3 regions of the Bacillus sp. TL12 genome follow, and region 2 is predicted to be linked to each of the others. Evidence: riboswitches for the same ligand, from Rfam matches in the RefSeq annotation. Region 2 holds a riboswitch; each other region holds the start of a gene.
What was found. A riboswitch is a leader RNA that binds a small molecule or an ion and turns the genes downstream of it on or off. The one in region 2 is predicted to bind lysine.
Positions count from the first base shown of each region.

Region 1: another riboswitch for lysine. It lies ahead of LOK41_RS24105 (amino acid permease); the one in region 2 lies ahead of LOK41_RS14235 (amino acid permease).
Region 3: another riboswitch for lysine. It lies ahead of LOK41_RS04250 (aspartate kinase); the one in region 2 lies ahead of LOK41_RS14235 (amino acid permease).

Region 1 is NZ_JAJJBY010000040.1:22,434-28,196, forward strand. It holds gene LOK41_RS24100 (sulfite exporter TauE/SafE family protein) at 193-1,092, shown strand; lysine riboswitch at 1,432-1,624, shown strand; gene LOK41_RS24105 (amino acid permease) at 1,738-3,201, shown strand; gene LOK41_RS24110 (GNAT family N-acetyltransferase) at 3,334-3,906, shown strand; gene LOK41_RS24115 (GNAT family N-acetyltransferase) at 4,115-4,411, shown strand; gene LOK41_RS24120 (iron-sulfur cluster biosynthesis family protein) at 4,509-4,814, shown strand; gene LOK41_RS24125 (TerC family protein) at 4,857-5,444, opposite strand; partial or broken gene LOK41_RS24130 (IS3 family transposase) at 5,664-5,763, shown strand, end outside.
Region 2 is NZ_JAJJBY010000013.1:25,008-30,770, forward strand. It holds gene LOK41_RS14235 (amino acid permease) at 1-1,148, opposite strand, end outside; lysine riboswitch at 1,299-1,481, opposite strand; gene LOK41_RS14240 (AAA family ATPase) at 1,890-2,549, shown strand; gene LOK41_RS14245 (NADP-dependent glyceraldehyde-3-phosphate dehydrogenase) at 2,764-4,209, opposite strand; gene LOK41_RS14250 (ABC transporter ATP-binding protein) at 4,905-5,763, shown strand, end outside.
Region 3 is NZ_JAJJBY010000003.1:129,021-134,783, forward strand. It holds gene LOK41_RS04245 (DoxX-like family protein) at 1-821, opposite strand, end outside; lysine riboswitch at 1,023-1,209, shown strand; gene LOK41_RS04250 (aspartate kinase) at 1,440-2,669, shown strand; gene LOK41_RS04255 (response regulator transcription factor) at 2,815-3,528, shown strand; gene LOK41_RS04260 (sensor histidine kinase) at 3,530-4,621, shown strand; gene cyoE (heme o synthase) at 4,748-5,665, opposite strand.

The sequences.
Region 1 (5,763 bases), on a different contig from region 2:
TCTACATCTTTTTATTATATAACTGTTCTGTTATTTCAATCAATTTAAAAAACTTCAAAAACCTAGTTGCTTTATCAGATTAATATGCATTATAATAATAAAAACTTAATGTTAAGCTGATTGGAAAAACCAAAGGCTCTTTTCTCACTTGAGAAAAGAGCCTTTTTATTTATTATTACAGGGGGATTATACATGCAAAAATTAATTGTCTTTGCTATTATTGGTTTTTTTGCTCAATTGATTGATGGAGCACTTGGAATGGCGTACGGCGTAACGTCTTCCTCATTATTATTAATGTTCGGAATTGCACCAGCAGTCGCTTCCGCTTCCGTTCATTTAGCAGAAGTTGTGACAACCGCAGCTTCGGGCGTATCTCATATTCGATTTGGAAACGTTGATAAGTACACTGTTTCTAGACTCACACTACCCGGTGCAATTGGTGCTTTTGTTGGTGCATGCTTTTTAAGTAACTTACCTGGAGACTTAATTAAACCGTACATTTCACTCTTTTTATTTACTTTAGGCGTCTATATTTTACTACGATTTATTATTCAAAAACAGATTGTGAAATCCAATAAACGTATGTCTAGTAAACAACTTATTCCATTAGGATTATTTGCAGGATTTGTTGATTCAACTGGCGGTGGTGGTTGGGGACCAATTACAACACCCGTACTCCTTGCACGAGGGAATGAAGCAAGAAAAGTAATCGGCTCTGTTGATACGAGTGAATTCCCAGTATCTTTAGCCGCAACAATTGGATTTTTCATTTCATTAGGATGGGAGCAAGTTAGCTGGGTTTGGGTATTCGCTCTTATGTTAGGTGGCATTTTGGCAGCCCCAATCGCTGCGTGGTTAGTACGAATTGTCCCTTCTCATTTACTTGGCGTACTCGTTGGTGGACTCATTATTTTTACAAATATCCGAACGCTGCTTACATCATTTAAAGTAGATCCAACAATTATTAATCTTTCCTACATTGCAGTAGGTCTTGTCGTTATCATTGCACTTTTCATTTCAGTTCGAAATCATTCTGCATCTGCAAAACAAAATGTTGGCTATACAGCTGGACAAAAACGAGTTTTACCGTAAAAGAGAAATAGTAAGGTAAGCAAATGATATGTTTGCTTACCTTTTTTATTTTTTTCGAAATAAAATTCGCCATAATCTGTGTCGAATTTTATTTTTCTGAATTTTCTTTTAATTTTAGAGGATTTTCCCTATCTTTTTGCGAAACATTTGTATAACAATTTTTTCTTCATTTTTTACATACCTAAGTAGGTTGGTTCGGGCGGAGTTTTGAAAACGCTTCCTATACAATAACCGATTATTTGTGATATTTTCCTACAAAAATTCCTTGCAATATTTTCAGAAACTAATTACAATTGCCATATATCAAAAATCATAGCAATAAATAAATCCTCATCAATCCGATGAGGTAGAGGTTGCGGCATTAATTAGTAAAACGGATGAGACACAGAGAATGTCAATGAATCCGTTTGAAAGGAAATGCTGCCGAAGTTTATATTTCTTCTCTGGAAGTATGAACTGGGGCTGTCTCCGAATAGGAACAGAACTGTCACGTTTACAAAGTACCGTGTAAACGTGGGGTGCTATCTTAACGGAAGGGTATGATGGGGTGGTTATTTGTGAAACGTTCCGCCAAATTCCTTTGGCGGCTTTTTGTATTTTTCTTCCCCGTTCCTTCCTAATCTTACAAGAAAAGGAGTGTTGAACATGAATAGCATGGCGAATCAAGCTACCTCTAAAACTCAATCTACACAAGGAAAAGGCGAACTAAGGCGCGGGTTAAAATCTCGCCACCTTACAATGATTTCTCTCGGCGGTACAATTGGTACCGGACTCTTTCTTGCTAGTGGTGGTGTCATTCACACGGCAGGACCTGGCGGAGCTCTCTTAGCCTATGCGGCAATCGGAATTATGGTTTACTTTTTAATGACAAGCTTAGCAGAACTCGCAGCGTATATGCCTGTCACCGGCTCATTTAGCACATACGCAACAAAATTTGTCGATCCATCACTTGGCTTTGCACTCGGCTGGAATTATTGGTATAACTGGGCAATTACTGTTGCAGCTGAACTAGCAGCAGTTACATTAATTATGAAATTTTGGTTTCCAAATACTCCTTCTTTAATTTGGAGTGGTCTTTGTTTAGCTATTATATTTCTTTTTAATTATTTATCTGTTAAAGGATTTGGTGAAGCAGAGTATTGGTTCGCTCTTATTAAAGTAGCAACTGTTATTATCTTTTTAATTGTTGGATTTATGATGATTTTCGGCATTATGGGCGGCGAACCTGTTGGATTTAAAAACTTTACTGTTGCGGATGCACCATTTAACGGCGGCATCATGGCAATCATCGGTGTATTTATGGCTGCTGGTTTCTCATTCCAAGGAACTGAATTATTGGGTGTAGCTGCTGGTGAAACGGCTGATCCAGAACGTAGTATTCCAAAAGCAATTCGTTCTATCTTTTGGCGTATTCTACTATTCTACATCTTTGCCATTCTTGTTATCGGTTTATTGATTCCTTATACAACTGAAAGTCTTGCAGCAAGTGATGTAACAGTAAGTCCATTTACACTTGTATTTGAAAAAGCAGGTGTAGCATTTGCAGCTTCTGTTATGAATGCCGTTATTTTAACAGCTGTTTTATCGGCTGGTAACTCTGGTATGTATGCTTGTACTCGTATGCTTTGGGACTTAGCACGTCAAGGAAAGGCACCAAAATTTTTAGGAAAACTAAATAGTCGTGGTGTACCCGTTAACGCTTTAATTGCAACATCTCTAGTTGGATGTGCTGCTTTCTTAGCTTCTTTATATGGCGACGGCGTTGTATATGTTTGGCTATTAAACGCTTCTGGAATGTCTGGCTTTATCGCATGGGTAGGTATCGCAATTAGTCACTATCGATTCCGCAAAGCATATATTGCACAAGGAAAAGATTTAAATGACCTTCCTTATAAAGCAAAATGGTTCCCATTTGGTCCAATCTTTGCATTTGCACTTTGTGTAATTGTTATTCTCGGACAAAACTACGGTGCATTTATGGGTGAATCTATCGATTGGAACGGTGTACTCGTTTCCTATATCGGCTTACCTCTCTTCCTAGCAATGTGGTTAGGATATAAATTTACAAAGAAAACAAAAGTAGTGCCTCTTGATAAATGTGAACTATAAGTGATAAAGGTGAGCAAACATAGTGTTTGCTCGCCTTTTTTATTGGAATGAATCCTTACATTCAAAGGATATATTCATTTTCTGTCGAATGGTGTATTACATGTAAAAAATTCAACATAAAGAAGGTGCGACATGTTTGTAAATCTTCAAATCGAAACAGAAAGACTACATATACGACCTTATAGGATCTCTGATGCATCAGCCTTATACGAATTACAAAAACAACCTGAAGTAAATCTCTATATTCCAGAACCCATTTATTCTCTTAAAGAAATCGAAGATATTATTTACTGGAGCATAGACATGAATAAAAAAAACACTACAAACCATATTGCTAAATTTAATCTTTCTATCATAGAAAAATCTTCCCAACAGTTCATCGGCTATTGCGGTTTAGGTCCATCGGATTTCGAACCAACTTCAACTGAACTATATTACGCACTTTCGTGTAATGCATGGGGAAAAGGTTTTGCCACCGAAGCAACGTCTTCTCTTTTACAATATGCTTTTTCAACCATTGAAATCGAGACGATTATGGCCTCCGTCTTTCCAGAAAACAAAAAATCTATTCATGTATTAAATAAGCTTGGATTTGAATTTAAAGAAACTGTACAAAACTTGGAGGAAACACTTCAAGAGTATGAAGGTATGCTGTACTTTCAGATTACAAAGGCGTTATTTTTACAAAAGGCGGTATTAAAATGAACATTACCCTTGAAGCTGTTTCTACAGCGCAAAGAGAGATATTAAGAAACTTTTATTCGTTATACTTACATGATTTATCTGAATTCTCCCCTACCCTTCATCCAAATGAAAAGGGATTTTTTGAATTTGATGCTTTTGAACTTATTTGTAACCGGGAAGAGCTTTCCCCTTATTTCGTTAAATATGAAGAAAATATGCTGGGTTTCTCTTGCTCGCAAAATCACCATTCACAGCACCTGAGACAGATTACTGTATTAACGATTTTTTCCTATTAAAAGCATACCGCGGAAAAAAGATAGCAAATCAAGCAATTTTACAACTATTAAAACAGTACAAAGGAACCTATTATGTCATGCAATTAAAAAACAATAACACAGCGGTGAACTTCTGGAAAAAATTCTACCAAAAGAATGGGATAAAGAATCAAGAAGTTGAGAAAACAAGTGATAATAAGTTGTGCTTAACGCAAACATTTACAGTTCCATCCTTACTTTTCAAACCGTAACCTTTATACGCTTATTATTCACTGAGTCCCTTTCCTTTCCTATTCCTCATGTTTTTGCAATAATAGAATAAGAACTATAAACGAAAGTTGGGATTCCATGAACATTCGCGTAACTGATGAGGCAAAATCTGTATTACATAAATTAAACGTAAATAACAAAAGCATCGTACGTATTAGAGGCACGATGACGAATTCTTGCAGTATATTTGTTGATGTCGATTTAATTTTTGATGAATATAACTCAAATGAAGTTGTTTATGAAGACGAGCAAATCATCATTCAAATGGATGAGTTTACAAAAAACTATGTCGGCGATACGTTAAAGCTTGATTATAAAACGACTGGTTTTAGCATTACAACTCCTAGTGAAACACTTGTATATGGTTTATCGATAAAAAAATGAAGAGTCCCCCTGTTTCTTAACCGAAGCGTGGGGGATTCTTCATTATTCCCTTGTAGAATTTTTCTGAAATGACTTATTTCCCGGTGCAAACCAACCAATTAGTGCAATACCGACTAATACTCCATAGAAGATCAAAGTCCAAGCTGTACTGTGTGGAAAATCATGGTCTAAGACACCAAAATCGTCTAGCGGTGAATCTGGAAGACCCAGGGCAAGAGCAACCGCAGCTAGTATCGAATCGATTGCAAAAGCAAGGTCAGCTAATGCAATCTTTCCTACTGTGAACCAGTATCCTTTACCTGCCGATTCCTTTTCATCGTCCTTATGAATATTCTTATTGTCTTTTCCGAACCGTGCCTGAATGACATGCTTTAATCCTAGGTAAAGAAGATAAGCTGCTCCTATTGCTTGTATCTGCCAGACATTTGCAATAAATGAAATGGCAAAAAGAGCAGCAAATCGGAAAACGAAGGCCATAATGATTCCGTAATTTATAGCTCTTTTTTTCTGATCTTCGGGTAAATGCTTTGCTATCACTGCTAGCACAAGGGCATTGTCAGCCGATAACAATCCTTCTAATCCGATTAGAATTAATAGTGCCCAAGCATACTCTAGCCATAATGACTCCATCCACTTCTCTCCTTTCTAAAACGAAAAATTAGGTAAAAGCTTTACTAACAATAGAATTTCCCATTAAGCTATATGAAATCCTAAAACTTATAGCTAAAATATTTTGACAGTTACTTCTTTATCCTTTATTTGTTATAATTTCAACCAAAATCACCTGGAGATGTCAATTTTCTCGTTTTGGGGTATTTGCTTTTGTTAGCTTGATGGGCATGGGGTAATACACAAAGTATGTCTCGTAAAGGGAACTGTTACGATAACGCAGTGATTGAAAATTTCTTTGGGATCATGAAGTCCGAATTTCTATATCGAAAAGAATTTA
Region 2 (5,763 bases):
AAAGTTGAGACAGTAATAACGAATGTATAGGCCTCAGCAATTGTTCCTGATAGTGTTGAGAAAAGGAAGACTTGCGACATAATATTTGTTAGTCTTAATGAATAAATTGGGCTTCCTTTTTTGTTTGTTTTTGCAAAGAAGGAAGGGAAGAATCCTTCTTTTGCTGCTTGATACGGTACCTCTGAACTTAATAAAATCCAGCCTAGGATTGAGCCGAATAGGGAAGTAAGGGCAAGCAAGGCCATTAATTTCCCGCCGCCATGACCCATTGCAGCATTTAATGCATCAGCTAATGGACGTTCAGACGCTTGTAGTTTATCCATATGAAGAACACCCATTGTTAAAATGGTAATTCCTAAATAAATGGCAACAGTTATTAATAATCCAGCTACAGTTGCATGTTTTACCGTTTTTGGAGATTTCGCTCGGTTTGATAAAAGAACAGCTGATTCAATACCGATAAATGCCCAAAGTGTTGTAAGTGCAGCTAAATTCACTTGTGAAAGTAGACCATGTGATACGCCTTCTTTATCAACTATTGGTGTGTACCATTGTCCAAATTTAGAAGCTTGAAATGCAAACAAAGTAACAACGATAAATAGAAGGAATCCAGTCACCTTCGTTGTTGTTGCGAGGAAGTTTAATTTCCCAGCTCCGTTTACACCGTTTGTTAAAATCATATGTGTTCCCCATAATAAGAGCGAACAGATAGAAAATGTAATGAGTTTTCCAACTTCAACATTGAAAGTACCAATTGAAAATAAGAGACGTGTATCTTTCATAATCGGGAAGAAGAGTGATAAATAACCTGCAAAAGATGTAATAATCGCAACATTACTTGCCCAGTTTGCGACCCAGTAGCCCCAAACTATGCTGAATCCAGCCATTTTTTTCTTTTTTGGTGATGAAAATAAAGCATATGCATGACTTTGTGGTCCTGTTGTTAAATCAGGACGACGAATTGCTAAATTACCAAAAACAAGAGCTAGCATTAAAACACCAAACCCTGTTGTTAACCAAGCTAAAGTAACACCGAGAGGGCTTGCTGTTTGTGCTAATGTACTTGGCACCATGAAAATACCAGCGCCAACCATATTGCCGACAACGAATGCTGTCAGTACCCAAAAGCCCCATTTTTTCTGTTGCATAAAAAATACCTCCAAAGTTAGTATAACCAAGTCAAGCGAGGAGATATGTATGTCTTCCAAAAAGGAAGTAAGGTAAGCTTCATACAAAACAAAAAAAGCACGTGTCATTGTCGCTACGTACTTTCTATCCTATAAGAAACCCACGACATACCTCTCGATAGCTCTCCACAAACAAAATGCTTGTGACAGTTCTGTACTTATTAAGTAGCAGACCCAGCAAGAATGCATGGTGGACATTTCTTACTTCGGCAATCATTCCTTTCCCATTCGTTCATCGATGCCACTACATCTCCCGAAATGATAATCTTAATGACTGCAACCTCTACCTCACCGAGATACGAATGAGGATTTATGTATTAAATTCACATAATCAAGGGTAACAAATGAATTTTTATACGTCAATGGCTATGTTAATAATCAGACTATAGTGAAGAATTTGTCATTATATATAGATCCAAATTAAAAACTGACATAAACCCTTTCTTTTTAGACGGGAGAGAGCATCCGGCCATGTATAGAAGCGGTCAGATCCTCTTCCTGCCCCATGCCAAGTTAAAACAGAGAAAGCAGGCGGGTGCAAGTATAGCAGTGGCTTATATGCTGAAAAATCAAAATGGATTTATATAAGAAGAGAGAGCTTTTTCGAAATAGGTTCTTTTGAAGAATCTTGTTGATAGTTGTGTTACATTGACAAAGCAGAATATTGAAATCGTGTTTTATAAAGAAAAATGGAGGTGCGATATGAAGTTAATTTGTTTGGAGGGTGCAAGTGGTATTGGCAAAACGACAACGTGTAGAAGGATTGCAGAATTGTACAATGCTTATGTGATTCCAGAGGTGAATTTCTTATTTCAGCGCCCTAATCCTGAACCGGAAAATTGGTATCTTGAAAGGCAAGTTGAAAGGTGGCAAATCGCACAAGAAAAACTAAAATCGTATGATGTAGTTCTATTTGATGGAGATATTTTTCAGCCCATTTGGTATAACTGGATTTATCAGGGGGAATTTCCGCAAACTTTACCGTTTTTGAAAGAGTTTTATGTAAATCGAATAAAACGAAAACATATAGGATTTCCGAATGTCTACATTCATCTTTCTACAAGTGAAACAGAATTAAGAAAAAGGAAAGAAAAGGATACTACTCGAAGACGAAGTAACTTTGAAAAACATTTAAGTCTTATAGAACCACAAAAGCAGTATTTTCAATATATGAATACTGTTTCTCCTCATGGAGTCCATTTTGTAGATGCAGTTAGTATTGAAGAAAATGTAAAAAATATTTTTGAGATTTTGTCTAACTTGAACAATGAAAAACAACATCATTATGATGTACCTTTATTAGAGAATGTAATGGATTGGGTAATGAATAGTAGCCCTAAAACATATGAGATAAGTGAATAGGTGAATAAAAGAATATATATCTAACTTGATTTTCTAACACATATCCATTTTTATTTTCAAGCACTTAAGTCGTGGCTATGAAAATAAAAGGAAATCTCCACTCGCTTTCTCTTTTTGTTTTCACTTGGCATGGGGCCAAAAAAGGAACTGATCGCTTCTATCTGTATTTATATAAAAAGAAGCTAATCTACAATCGTAGACTAGCTTCTAAAATTTACATTAAGTTTAATACAGTTACTTTCTCACGTGTCATAGACTCAAGGTTCTTCCGAATACCTTGTGCTCCCATACCAGAACCTTTTACACCGATGAATGGGAAGTGGTCAGGGCCACGTTCTGTACGTCCGTTAATTTGAACAGAACCAGTGTCGATTTTGTTCGCAATTGCAAATGCTTTGTTAATGTCTTTTGTGAAGACACTTGCTTGCAGACCGAACTCTGATTTGTTCGCAATTTCAATTGCTTGCTCATCAGAAGAAACGCGGATAATTGGAAGGATTGGGCCGAATGGCTCTTCCCAAGCAACTTTCATATCTTCTGTTACATTGTCAATGATTGTTGGATAGATTAAGTTGCGCTCGCGCTTGTTACCGATCACGATTGTTGCGCCTTTTTCTACCGCATCGTCAACTAATCCTTGAACGAAATCAGCAGATTTATCGTCGATTAATGGCACGATTGTGCTGTCTTGTTCTGGAGAACCAACAGTTAATTCAGCCACTTGATCTTTTAATAAGCTAACAAGCTTGTCCGCTACATTTTCATGTACAAGTACGCGCTTGATTGCAGTACAACGTTGACCAGAGTATGAGAACGCACCGCTTACGATCTGATTTGCTGCTTCCTCTAGGTCAGCATCTTCACGTATGATACCAGGGTCTTTTCCGCCAAGTTCTAATACAAGTGGAATCATAGCAGCTTTTTTCGCTAAGTGTTTACCCGTATTTGTACCACCTGTGAACGATACCATATTTACGCCAGGATGTTCTACTAAGTAGTCACCGATAACAGAACCGCGTCCAGTTGATATATTTACAAGTCCTTTTGGAAGACCTGCTTTATGAAGTGCTTCTACCATTTTAATACCGCTAATTGCGCCTTGTGTTGCAGGCTTAAAGATAACAGCGTTACCTGTAATAAGAGCTGGTGCAAGTTTTGCAGCAGATAAGTTTACAGGGTAGTTAAATGGTGCGATCGCTAAAATGACACCAAGTGGTGCACGTTGAACGATCGCAAGTTTAGATTTAGATCCGCCAGGGAAACTATCTCCCATCATGCTTTCGCCATGCATATGTAATGCTTCGTCTACAGTGTAACGAATGAAGTCCGCTGTACGAACAACTTCTTTTTTCGCATCTTTATAACCTTTACCGACTTCTTTCATGATGATATCGGCAATTTCATCTTGCATATTTACAAGCTCATCAGCCCATTTATATAAATATTTTGCACGATCTTGAAGAGAAACTTCAGCCCATTCTTTTTGAGCTTCTTTTGCTGAGGCAATTGCTTCGTCAACTTCTTCGCGAGTAATCGCTTGTACTTGCCCAATTACTTCATGTAAGTATGGTGATGGAATATCAATTGTTTGCCCTGAAGAGCTTTCTCTCCATTCACCGTTTAAATAAAATTTGTATGTATTGCTAGTTATCGTTGTCATGATTCTTCCTCCTAAAATAGCAACTTGTAAGAGTGAGTATACGGTGATTGTAGGGGGGGGAGAATGTTTTTCAAACAAAATGTTTATGAAAACGATTTCTTATGTGATTTTAATTTTGTATGCCCTTTCTTAAAGGGGTTTACCTTATTTTTAAGGGAAATATAGGATAATCCATAATAATATCGATAGATAATTTTTCTTGAGTATTGAAAGGGGATTATATATCTTTCATTTTTTGTGATAAAAGTTTGTTTTGTAAAATAATAAAAAAAACAATTGACAGAAAAGTTCATAAAGTTATAAAATTAAAAATGGAAAATAAATGAAGGAGGTGTGCGTAATGATTGTAATTGTAAATATGACTGGCTTAGCTGGACTACATGGTGGAAAACGTCCATATCATTACGCAACCCGTACGGAAAGATAGTGCTTTTTTGTCTTTAAAAAAGCGTACGTTGCGTATTTCGTAACGTACGCTTTTATGCGTTTTTGCGCATATCGTCAAGCGGCGGTATGCGCTTTTTTGTCTCTATTTTTGGTTGTTTCCATACTTTGTATGGTTTCGATAAAAACAATATATGGAAGGTGAGAAGTGATGAGGAATGAGCATAATTGGTACGGTGTAAAAGTAGGAGCTTTTGATAGCGGATAAATCGGAAGTGGACTGAAACAAGATTGAGAAGGGAGAGATTTCATTGTTTTCAGTATTACAAAAGCTAACATGGTTTTTTAAAGAACATTGGAAGAGGTATAGTATCGCAATTGGAGCGCTTCTCGTTGTAAATGTAGTAGAAATTATTCCTCCAAAAGTAATCGGCTTAACAATTGATCATATAAAAATAGGGTCTTTAACAAGCGAAGTCATTATGAAATATATTTGGATTTTAATAGTGACGACGATCATTGGATATATACTCACGTATGTATGGCAGCACCAATTATTTGGTGGTTCATTTGTCCTTGAAAAAACGATGCGTTCAAAATTTATGGGGCAATTGCTGAAGATGACACCGACCTTTTATCACAAAAATCGTACTGGTGATTTAATGGCAAGGGCGACAAATGATTTAAAGGCGATTTCTATGACTGCTGGTTTTGGGATTTTGACACTCGTCGATTCTAGCTTATATATGTTAACGATTGTTTTTATGATGGGATTTTCAATTAGTTGGGAACTTACAATTGCGGCACTGCTTCCTTTGCCGATTATGGCATATGCGATGAATATATATGGGAAGAAGTTACATGAACGCTTTACAATTGCGCAAGATGCGTTTGGAGATATGAATGATAAAGTGCTTGAATCGATTGCAGGCGTGCGTGTGATTCGTGCATATGTACAGGAAAAAGCGGATGAAGAAAGGTTTCATAGGTTAGGAACAGATGTATATGAAAAAAATATGAAAGTAGCAAGAATTGATGCGCTGTTCCAGCCGACTGTGAAGATGCTAGTTGGTCTTAGTTATTTGATTGGTCTTGTATATGGAGCATTTTTAGTATTCCAGTCGAAGGTGACACTTGGTGAACTTGTTTCCTTTAACGTTTACCTTGGAA
Region 3 (5,763 bases), on a different contig from region 2:
AAATTTAAGGTAATGGGATTAAATGGTTGGATAAAACTCAAAATATTTATGAATCCTGCTGCAATGGTTAAACCAATTAAAATAATAATGTCTAACAGCAATAACTTCTGTTTTTGAAATGGCAACAACCATATGATCCCGAATCCTATTTCTAAAAAACCAATTATTTTAAGAGCAAGAATACTATTTTCGTTTGAACCACTAAGTACAGAAAGCATCCGTACCTCTTCTGGGTGATTAAATAATATTTTTGGCACAAGTCCTTGATACATCCATACAAAAGAAAGTATCAAACAAACAATCCAGTGAATAATCGATTTCTTTATTAGCAACCGAGGGTGAACCCCCTTTTCTAGCCATAACTTTAAAACGTCAAAACTCCATGCTGTAGCCCACCCTAATAGTGACCAAAATACATATGAATCTATCATTCTTCCTATACGGCCAAACCTCGTCTCATAATCATATTGCGTTTCAAAGCAAATCTTTTCTCCATTCGGTGTATACTTCCAATACCCCCTTCCTATTTTTATCAACGAAAGTTTACTGTCTGTCCAAAATTTTAGTGAAGATATTCTCTCCCCTGATTCCTTTCGTAATTGACCTACCGATTCCCCTTCTCCAGCTATCTCAAGCCCAAAACCCATTTTCGTTTTGTATAAAAAACGTTGCGGTTCACCTTCTTTTCTCTCTAAATACGATATTTCAGTAAACCGCGCATCCCACTCTGTATGTAACGTTAGATCTTGTGTATACTTCCATAGTTCTTCCATTGATGTTTCCATTTCTGCTCGAACATAAATTGGTTTCGGCCTCTTCACCCTCTCTCCCCCACTCCCTCTATATTACTAATGTATATATAAAATCCAATTCCATCTATATTTTTCAAATATTTCTTTTTATTTATTTAAAAAGATTAAATTTTCAAAATATTAATAAAGCACTTGATTTCCTAAAATATTTTAATTATTATAAAACAAATGTTACCAAATAACTTCATAAACCAAACACTCTCGCCCAAAACGTGAGATAGAGGTTGCAACGCTTATAAGTATTCTAAAGGAGACACAGAGATGTCTATGAGTTTAGAAAAAAGGAAGTGTTGCCGAAATTGATAAATTTCTCTGCATTTATCAATTGGGGCTGTTTTCGAATAGAAACAGAACTGTCATATATACAGACGTGTATATGTGAAGAGCTATCTACAAAAAAGAGATATCATGTTCTATATGATATTCCTTTTTTGGCGGTTTTTTTATTAGCTCCTTTTTCTGTTTCCCTTTTCCTGTAACAGCACCATCCTCACCTATTTGAGATGGTGTTTTTTGTTTTTCTTTCCGGTAACTACAGGAATACTTAGGGACTTGTATATCGCTCTTATATGTTTTTACACCTTTCCTAATTTACGAATAAAAAATGGATGAAAGAAGGAATTTGCAATGGAAACGATTGTTCAAAAATTCGGTGGTACTTCTGTCGGAAGTATCCAGCGCATTCAACATGTAGCAGATTTAATTATTGAAGAATATGAACGAGGGAACGGTGTTGTCACTGTTGTATCTGCAATGGGAAAAAGCACAGATGAGCTTGTTGCACTCGCTACCGCTATTAGTGAAAATCCGAGTAAACGTGAAATGGACATGCTCCTAACAACTGGCGAACAAGTAACAATTTCCTTATTAACAATGGCATTGCAAGCAAAAGGATATCAAGCTATTTCACTAACGGGCTGGCAAGCTGGTATTACAACTGAATCTGTACATGGAAGCGCAAGAATCACTGATATTAACACAGAACGTATTCAATCCTATTTACAAGAAGGTACGATTGTAATCGTTGCTGGCTTCCAAGGATTAAGTGGAGAGAACGAGGTTACTACACTTGGCCGCGGCGGTTCTGATACAACTGCTGTCGCATTAGCAGCTGCGCTGAAAGCGAAAAAATGTGATATTTATACAGACGTCACAGGCGTTTACACAACTGATCCCCGCGTTGTAAAAGACGCATATAAATTAGATGAAATTTCTTATGATGAAATGTTAGAACTCGCAAATCTTGGAGCTGGTGTACTGCACCCACGCGCTGTTGAATTTGCAAAAAATTATAACGTCGTTTTAGAAGTTCGTTCAAGCATGGAACAAGAAAATGGAACAATTGTAAGGGGAGAATGTAACATGGAACAACAATCAGTGGTAAAAGGTATTGCATTTGAAGATAACATTACACGTGTAACAATGAAAGGGTTAGAACAAGAATCACTTTCAACTGTTTTCTCTACACTAGCTACAGCTCATATTAATGTTGATATTATTATTCAAAGTATTACAAATGAAGGTACTGTACATCTATCCTTCTCTATTCATTCGAATGATTTAAAAGAAACACTCGAAGTATTAGAACAAAATCAAGAAACGCTTCATTATGAATCTGTAGAATATGAAAATCACCTAGCTAAAGTATCTATCGTAGGGTCGGGCATGGTATCAAATCCTGGTGTTGCGGCTAGCATGTTTTCTACATTAAAAGAAGAAAATATTCATATTAAAATGGTAAGTACATCTGAAATTAAAGTATCTGTTGTCATTGATCGCCTCCATTTAGTAGATGGTGTAGAAGCACTTCATCAATCATTTATGGCAAAAATTGAACCTATGGTACAAATGAATTAATTTGATGTTGAAAATAACAACAAAGAATCTTTCTTTGTTGTTATTTTTTTATCTAGCAAAATAGTATTATGTTACACTATTACATGTGAAATATTTTCCAAATATCTTTTAATAGATTCAAAAAACATGTAAAGGTGGATCCGTAGTGAGAATAGAAAAAATACTTTTAGTAGATGATGAACAAGGCATACTAGATATGTTAGTACTTACACTAAAAAAAGAAAACTTCTCTCATATAACAACCGCTACCAATGGAGCTGAGACATTAACTCTTATTAAAAATCATCCATTCGATATTATCTTACTCGATGTGATGCTACCGGATATTGATGGATTTGAACTATGCAGACAAATTCGAAACTATACAAATACTCCTATTTTATTTGTAACAGCGCGCTCGAGTGATTTAGATAAATTAACAGGACTAGGAATTGGCGGAGATGATTACATAACAAAACCATTTAACCCTTTAGAAGTTGCTGCCCGAATTAACGTCCAATTGCGTAGACAACATATGATACAAGAACTGCACAATGAAGAAAAATTTAACCTACATTTTAAATCCTTTTCTCTATATCCTAGCGAAGGATTGATAACAGTAAACAACGAACCTGTACATTGCACCGCTAAAGAACTAGAATTACTTACTTTCTTATGCACACACCCAAACCGAATTTTTACTGCTGAACAATTGTACGAGCAAGTATGGGGATTGACTTCTATGGGTGATGATAAAACAGTCGTCATGCATATCTCTAAATTACGTAAAAAAATAGAAGAAAACCCTAAATCACCTACATACATTGTCAATTTAAGAGGGATTGGTTATAAATTTATCCCACATACGAAGGAGCAATAATATGAAAATTGGTTTCAGATTAGGCTTCCATTTTATTCGCAGTTTATGTATCGGTACTTTTTTCATGGGTATTTTTATGGCAATCTTTATGGAAGGCATACTCCCTCTTATAGGAATAGGCAAAGATGACAAGGATACAGAAGCTCTTATCGTTTTTTCCCTCTTTATATGTACGCTTCTTATCGGCGCCATTGTATATGGGTGGCATATTAGTAAGCCTCTATTCCGAGTGATTTCTTGGATTAACCAACTAGCAGAAGGATCCTACGCGACGCCAGCAAATACAAAACAAATGTATAAGAAAAAAACAGGGAAATTAAAAGGGCCGTACCGCCTATATAAAGACGTCTTTCTAAATATAGAGCACTTAACAAATAGATTACGAGAAATAGAAACTGAACGTGAACAACTTGAGAAAATGAAACGGGAATGGATGGCAGGAATCTCTCATGATCTCAAAACACCACTTACCTATATTACAGGATACAGCGCGCTTATGTTATCACCAGATCATACTTGGAGTCACGAAGAAAAAGAAAAATTTTTACAAGAAATTCAGCAAAAGGGCGATCATATGAAAGAGTTAATTGAAGACTTAAACCTTTCCTTTCGTCTTCAAGATTCACAAATCCCATTAAGAAAAGAAGAAATAAACATCGTTGAATTTACAAGAAGACTGATAGCTGATATAACAAACGATCCACGCTCTCAGCATTATCATTTTAGTTTTGAATCAAGCAATACAAACATAATGATTCCAATTGATACAAAATTATTCCACCGTTCTTTACAAAACTTGTTTATGAACGCTATTTTACACAATCCGCCAGAAACAAAAATCCATACCTCTATTCTATTACAAGAAGATATACATATTATAATAGAAGATACTGGCGCTGGCATGGATGAATTAACCGTTCAAAACTTATTTAAGCAATACTATCGTGGGACAACTACAAATGTTTCAAATGAAGGAACAGGCCTTGGGATGACAATTGCTCATAAAATTATAACAGCACACGGCGGGACGGTTCGTGTTACGAGTAAAATCGGTACAGGTTCAAAGATTCATATCATACTCTCAAATCAATAGTCTTATGATAAGATTGCCTACATGAAATGAAACTTTCTTCTTTACATAAAAAAACCAATTTCTCCTTTTATAGAGGAGAAATTGGTTTTTTACTTTTTACAAAACTCTTGTATCAGCACCTTATTTTCAGCTTCCGAAAAAGATACCTACTAGAGAATAGATAATAATTGTAGAAAATAAAATCGTCATATGGAACAGAGAAAAAATAAACAACGATTTTGCCCATTTCTCTGAATCCATTTTTCTATAACCATAAATACTTAAAGCAAGCCATAGTATGCTTAAAAGAAGTGATACTAACATAAGACCAATACTTAATGACCCTAAAAGAATACTGATAATAATTAAAATCATTAAATACACGTTCGTTTGTATATATGTTCTTTTAACACCTTTTACTACTGGAAGCATCGGAACCTTTGCAGCCTTATACTCATCATGTTTACGAATGGCTATCGCATAGAAATGAGGCATTTGCCAAATAATCATGATAATAAAAAGACCGATAATAGCTGGATGCGTGATATCCGGATACATAGCAGCCCACCCGATGAGCGGCGGCATTGCTCCTGAAATACTTCCAATTTCCGTGTTATAAATTGTTCTTCTTTTGCTCCACATTGTATATGGTACGACATACAAAAATAAACCTAAAAATCCCAATAACGCTGCTAAATATGTCGTTAGCGCAAGAAATGCTAAACCAGAAATCATCATGACTATCCCAAGCCATAATACAGCTTTAAAACTGATTTCTCCCGTTACAGTCGGTCTATTTTTTGTTCTCTCCATAATCGAATCAATGTCACGATCATACAGATTGTTAAAAGCTCCTGCTGCTCCTATGATTAAAATCGAACCAATCATCGCAAATATAATTTCTGGAATTTTTTCAAACGGGCTAATTTTATATTTATATAAAGCCAATGTCAACCCAGCAAACATCGGGACCAAATTCGATTTAATAATTCCAGTCTTTACAGTTTGGGCTAAAATGTCCGATAACTGTCGTTTCGAATTTGTTAATTTTTTTTTTCTTCCCATGACACTCTGTACTCCTTTTCATCAGGCATTTCTACCATACATATAGTATTAACATACTCCTCGGTATATTAATACTATATGATATGCATGTCAAGAAA